2 linked regions of the Parashewanella spongiae genome follow. The protein of the gene in region 1 interacts with the protein of each later gene in a pairwise test. Links are inferred from orthologs where the notes say so. Each region holds a gene or a part of one and is shown on either strand. Other genes may lie near its edges.

The links. Proteins that work in one complex are often made in the same cells at the same time.
Region 2: the proteins of E2I05_RS05005 (region 1) and fldA interact in binary tests that used the Escherichia coli proteins (3 or more experiments, as listed by UniProt). The link is inferred for Parashewanella spongiae from one-to-one orthologs.

What each region holds. Positions count from the first base shown.
Region 1 is NZ_CP037952.1:1,330,153-1,333,421, reverse strand. The notes cover bases 565-3,269. They hold E2I05_RS05005 (regulatory protein RecX), read right to left. Parts: upstream 2,282-3,269; coding sequence 1,847-2,281; downstream 565-1,846. Other genes in these bases: recA (recombinase RecA), read right to left, coding at 2,290-3,269; alaS (alanine--tRNA ligase), read right to left, coding at 565-975. In the rest of the region: more of alaS, read right to left, coding at 1-564. UniProt on the Escherichia coli protein: Modulates RecA activity through direct physical interaction. Can inhibit both RecA recombinase and coprotease activities. May have a regulatory role during the SOS response. Inhibits DNA strand exchange in vitro.
Region 2 is NZ_CP037952.1:3,353,367-3,356,781, reverse strand. The notes cover bases 200-3,033. They hold fldA (flavodoxin FldA), read right to left. Parts: upstream 1,964-3,033; coding sequence 1,436-1,963; downstream 200-1,435. Other genes in these bases: E2I05_RS13160 (alpha/beta fold hydrolase), read right to left, coding at 2,571-3,033; E2I05_RS13165 (DUF2788 domain-containing protein), read right to left, coding at 2,301-2,522; ybfE (LexA regulated protein), read right to left, coding at 2,026-2,298; earP (elongation factor P maturation arginine rhamnosyltransferase EarP), read right to left, coding at 200-1,106. In the rest of the region: more of earP, read right to left, coding at 1-199; more of E2I05_RS13160, read right to left, coding at 3,034-3,368. UniProt on the Escherichia coli protein: Low-potential electron donor to a number of redox enzymes. Involved in the reactivation of inactive cob(II)alamin in methionine synthase.

The DNA of each region.
Region 1 (3,269 bases):
TGTCGCACCTAGCTTGTTGCCGTGTCGAACAGCCCTTCGAATAATCCGGCGTAAAACATAACCTCGACCTTCATTTGACGGCATCACGCCATCGGCAATTAAAAATGCACAAGATCTTATATGGTCTGCAATCACTCTTAGCGATTTATTTTCTAAATCTTTCGTCCCAACAACATCGGCCGCTTTTGCAATTAATTTCTGAAAAATATCAATATCATAATTCGAATGACCGCCTTGTAGAATTGCCGCAATACGCTCAATTCCCATGCCGGTGTCAACTGAAGGTTTTGGGAGTGGAACCATGATTCCGTCAGGCTGACGGTTATACTGCATGAACACTAGATTCCAGATTTCAATAAAACGATCACCATCTTCTTCTGGGGTACCTGGTCGGCCGCCCCATATATGTTCACCGTGATCATAAAAAATTTCAGTGCAAGGGCCACATGGTCCAGTATCTCCCATTTGCCAAAAGTTATCTGACGCGTATTGTGAGCCTTTGTTGTCACCTATACGGATAATATTTTCTACTGGCACACCGATTTTATCTTTCCAGATATCAAAAGCTTCATCATCGGTTTCATAAACTGTAACGCACAAACGCTCTTTCGGTATTTTTAATTCTTCTGTTAAAAAGGCCCATGCCAAACGAATGGCATCTTCTTTAAAATAATCCCCAAAACTAAAGTTACCTAGCATTTCAAAAAATGTATGGTGCCTAGCCGTATAGCCAACATTATCTAAGTCATTATGCTTTCCACCAGCGCGTACACAACGTTGTGAGGTTGTTGCACGAGTGTATGATCGTTTTTCTTGGCCTAAAAAAAGATCTTTAAACTGATTCATGCCCGCATTTGTAAAAAGCAATGTTGGATCATTATGTGGAACCAGCGAACTACTGTCAGTAATTTGGTGACCGTTGCGACCAAAGAATTCTAAAAACGCCGTTCTTAGCGATGCGGTAGTTTGATACATGAAATCATCCTGCATTTGGAAAGTTTGAAAGGCTAACGATGAATCGTTTTAAATATTTATGGGCGGCATTATATACATATAGCATGTTAAAATATACGGCAGGATAACGACCAGTGCTTTTATCCTCACATAGATTTCACATTTAGAATGCTGATTGATTCAATTTATGACAAGTGAGATAAGTTTCAATAAAGCAAACAACAAATGAAGACGTTAATTAGTGATCAAAATAGAAACGAATCAATCAAATAAGCTACTCAGCTGCTTCATCGCGTGTTAAACCAAGAAAAATCAATTGGACGCATAGTAGTAAGATAAATATCTCAAGTTCAACCATAAAACCATAAAGTGTATTCATCCATTGAGTGAATACTTGACATTCGTAAACTGGCTAAAATTACCAATTGCTGCGTTGTAACTTTTATAAGTAGAATCACTACTTATAAAAGTTACAGTAATTAAATGCTCAACTCAGAGCTATGTATGCGCACAAAGTACAAACGAAATTGATGAAAACATAGTTATTACCGATATACAAACTGTCGTTATTACATTGCTACGTTGAGATAATTTTGTGAAGTATTCTTTATAAACCAAAGTGTGCGCATACAAGCTCCCGAAGGGCAAGGCTAAAGGTTTCCATTACTGCGTTGCACGTTCTTAAATTATCCCGACAAAAGCACGAAGTGCGTTGAACGCCAGCTTTGTATAGCGGCCGTTAGGGTATATAGTACTTCGAACATGCGCCTTGTACTGAAAACCTTTATCTCTTGCTGAGTGAGAGATTAATTACTGTAATTGGTATTACTTCAAGTCACGCCTTGCTATCGATAATTTTCTCTGCCTTTAAGAGCGCCACCAACTGATTTTTCTAGGTTAAAGCATAACAAGATTGCTCATAATCAAAACCCTGCCCCATAAGGAAACGAATCCGCTTTGCTTTGTCTTTGTAATCAACAATGGATTTATCTGCAAACTTTTTTTGAGCTTTACACTTAGCAAGTTCGAACCAATCACACTCTGATTCTTCGATTCTTAGAGTGATAATATCAGCCTGTAACCCTTTTTGATGCAGAGATTGTCGAATGCGCATTACTCCATGACCTTTATTTATGTGGCTTCTAATTAAAGCAGTAGCATATCTTGCATCATCGATATAGCCACTCGTTACACACCGTTCAAGGGTAGTGTCTATTTCAGGCTCTTCGTATCCTTTATCAAGAAGTTTGGCTTTGATTTGATTGTGAGAATAATCGCGGCTGGCTAAAAGCCAAACCGCGGTTTGATAAGCCGTATATTTCATCATGACTACGGTTAAAATACTTCACCAGTCTCTAAATCTACATTTTCTTCGCTAGTAGCAGAGTCAGATGCGGATGGCTTGCTTAATAATAATGAACGCAATGTTTCTTCAAGTTCTTGAGCTATACCAGGGTTCTCAACCATAAATTTACCAGCATTAGCGCGGCCTTGGCCAATTTTGTCACCTTTGTAGCTATACCAAGCACCCGCTTTTTCAACTAACTTGTGCAGAACGCCCAAATCAACTAACTCGCCCATGCTATTAATGCCCTTCCCATATAAAATCTGAAATTCAGCTTGTTTAAATGGTGCTGCAATTTTGTTTTTAACGACTTTAACGCGGGTTTCGTTACCAACAACTTGGTCGCCTTCTTTAATGGCACCTGTACGGCGAATATCAAGACGAACAGAAGCATAAAACTTAAGCGCGTTACCACCAGTTGTTGTTTCTGGGTTACCAAACATTACACCAATTTTCATACGAATTTGGTTAATGAAGATAAGCAGTGTATTGGATTGCTTAAGGTTACCAGCAAGCTTACGCATTGCTTGGCTCATCATACGTGCCGCTAAGCCCATGTGTGAATCACCAATTTCACCTTCTATTTCTGCTTTTGGTGTCAATGCTGCAACCGAGTCGACAATAATGACATCTACAGCTCCTGAACGTGTTAACGCATCACAGATTTCTAATGCTTGTTCACCAGTGTCTGGCTGTGAACACAGTAAATTATCAATATCTACACCAAGATTTTTTGCATAGCCAGGATCCAAAGCATGCTCAGCATCAATAAATGCACAGGTTTTCCCTTGTTTTTGTGCTGCAGCGATAACTTCCAATGTTAACGTTGTTTTACCTGATGACTCAGGGCCGTATATTTCAACAATACGTCCCATAGGTAAACCACCTGCTCCTAATGCAACATCAAGTGCTAATGATCCCGTTGAGATAGTTTCAACATCCATTGAGCGATCTTCACCCAATTTCATGA
Region 2 (3,415 bases), 2.0 Mb from region 1 along the record:
TTAGGCCACTTCTTCGCATGCTCTAATACATGGGGCTGCTGTTTTTGGAGCTTATCCCAATTTTCAGCTGTTAGATCAGCATTATCTTGATTAAATGAAAGATTCAGTTTACGGATAGTTACTGCATACTCTTCATCTAAATCTTCACAATAACGATCAGTAAATGCATTAAGCTTTTTAATGTGAACGTTTTCATCTTGTGGGTAAATATGCCAAATAAATGGTTTTGCTGCCCATTGTGCACGTAAGAAAGAGTCCTCACCACGAACAATATTTATGTCGCAAGTCCAAAGTAGTTTGTCATATCCTTTTTGGTCTGTCATAGGGAGAGTGTGGAGGGTTAAGTTTCCTTTTTCTAACGACATTCCAGCAGTAATGGTATCAATGTCGGTCGAAAAGACAGGCAAAATACTGAGCAAGCTTTTTCCCATAGGTACAAGTGCGTGAGTTTGTTTCTTACCTGATACCCATCGCTCACAAAGGGCTGTGAGGGCGGGGCTTTCGTAACTAAAAATACTGATCAATTGTGTGTTGCTGTTGATATCAATCTTTATGTTCAATTCATCAAGAAATTGTTGTTGTGCAGATTTGTCTTGTTGCCATAAAGCTCGTTCAGTCAGTAAATTTTTCTCACAAATTAGACCGCCAGTTTTTGGACTAAAACCGGGGAAATAGAAGTGCTTATTTACACCTAAATGATGAGTAGAAGGTAGGGCATGGCAGTTATCGACCCATTCTTCTGCTGTTAAATATTCTAAATTTAACCATAGTGGAGATTGTTGAGTCTGTTTAGCCATTTCGCTGATGATAATCATTGGCAACTCACAAGCAAAACCTTCGATGATTACTTCGCCTGCAACCCATTGCTGTGTTGTTTGATCATTCCACTTATGTATGTGAATGCCTGAGCATATTTGGTGAGGAAGGCTTCTATCGAGTAATGGCAAAATATGACCAAAACTCGTAAGGTCATCTACCCAAAGGTGAATATTTTTATTAAATTCCTTGTGAAGTTGCTTTGCTAAACGCCAAGTAACACCGATATCACCGTAGTTATCTATGACAGTGCAAAAAATATCCCAATGATCACTTTTATCGTTTTTCATGTTGTTCATCCTAAATAAATCGGTTGGGAGCGTTCATATACGCAGAAAAAATTATTGATAGCAAGGCATGAATAGCAGCAAGTAGTGGTTATCAACATACAAAACTGTCGTTACTTCGTTTCTACTTGCAAAATTTATAACGCAACTAGCGGTGATTTTGGCAAGTATATGAATGTTCAGTACTCACCAGGTGGGGGAACTCGGGTTGTTTAATTTTGTATTTAACTTCAATAAATTGTGCATTCAACCTATTTATTTAGGTTCATAATCACCTAATAAAAAAGCGGCACACAGGCCGCTTTAATCAACTGATATGTTGAGCGCAAAAATTAATCAGCTAGCTCAGCTAAACACATTTCTTCATGGATCTGTTTAACCCAAGCATCGACACGTTCTTCTGTAAGCTCTGGTTGACGATCTTCATCAATACCCAAACCAATGAAATGATTGTCATCAACAAGACCTTTAGAGGCTTCGAAATCATAACCTTCAGTTGGCCAGTGACCGACAATAATACCACCACGCTCTGACACAATATCTCCAACCATACCCATCGCATCAAGGAAATATTCAGCATAGTCTTCTTGATCACCGCAACCAAAGATTGCAACAAGTTTATCTTCAAAGTCTATTTGTTCAAGTTCTGGGAAAAAATCGTCCCAATCACATTGAGCCTCGCCGTAATACCATGTTGGGATACCGAAAAGCAGAAGATCGTAATCAGCAATTTGTTCTTTGGTGCTCTTGGCGATATCTTTAACTTCAACCATTTGCTTACCAAGCTTCTTTTGGATCATCTTGGCTATCGCTTCAGTATTGCCTGTATCACTGCCGAAAAATAGACCTACAGTTGCCATCATCTTTCCTTTGTATGTATTCGTAAATAATCGTTCTAATAAACGGATAAATTTTGTCGAGATTAACTTTCGAAATGCGCTAGGAGCATTGACTCGATAAGTTGACTGCGACTGATTTTATTCGCTGATGCTTGTTCTGTTAGCGCATCATATAAATTCTGAGACACCTTTAGCTCAACTCTCTTTAAGCCGTTTGCTTTGTCTCGGAGGATTTGATTCCTCTTATTAACCCTTAATTGTTCATCACGTGAAAGAGGATTAGACCTTGGTCTTCCTCTACGTTTTTCAGTGGCGAAAAGGTCAATTGTTGTTCTGTCTGCTTGTTCTTTAGCCATTATCAACCAATTCCTGATGATTCCCAAAAGAATTGAATCATGCCTTTAGCAATAAACCCTGTACAGCCTAAAAACAGTACCAGCCACACAATATAGCGACCATATTTAGGTACTTTACCTTGCTTTAGGACATCATGAATGGCCATGCCGATAAAGAAAAAAATCGCAGCAAAAAACAAGTTAAGCCCGACAGCTTCAAGTTGTTCCATGTTTTGAGCCAACATCTTTAATGCTCTCTTGCAATCTCACGGGTTAAATGAGGCGCGAATATATCATAAGTGGTAATCAGATGAAATGCTCAACGGATCTGTATTGCTAGTGTCGATAAATTCCTTGACGATTCGATTAAAAATGGCTGGCTTTTGTGCGTGAAGCCAATGACCAGTACCTGCGATTGTTTTAGCTTGAGTATTTGGAAACTGGCTTAAAATGTCTTTTCTGTGAACCTCGGTCACATAATTTGAATCACCACCGCGAATAAATAAACATGGACCAGAATACTGCATATTTTGATAAGGCCAATTGATTAAGTTTTCATAACTGTCAAATAAGCCGTCGAGGTTCATTTTCCAGCTGAAACCTGCTTCATCGCGCTGAAGGTTTTTCAGCAAAAATTGAGCCGTAGGGTTATCAATTCCTGATTGCATCAAATGTACTAGAGCTGACTTTCTATCGGTAATACTCTCAAGTGGCAATGACATTAAACCCGAAAATACATTGTCATGACGTCTTGGGTAAGCGGAGGGCGCAATATCAGCAGCTGTAATGCTTAAGCACATATCAGGATGAGAAAGTGCAAAAGCAAGTGCAGCTTTTCCTCCCATTGAATGACCCACAATGTGTGCTTTTGTTAGATTTAATTTTTTGAATATTCCTGATAATTCGTGGGTTATATCGTCAAAAGTAAGCTCATCGGTGTGCATACTCTTGCCGTGATTAGGTAAATCAACACGGATCACTTGATAATGTGTATCAAGCTCATTGGATAAGGTTTTTAAATTATCTAGATTGCCGAAGAGTCCATGCAATAAAATTACAGCAGTTCCTTGGCCGGATACGACATAATTCATAAAAAACGTTCAGTTAATAATTCTTGGTAGTGATTGTGCTTTAAAAG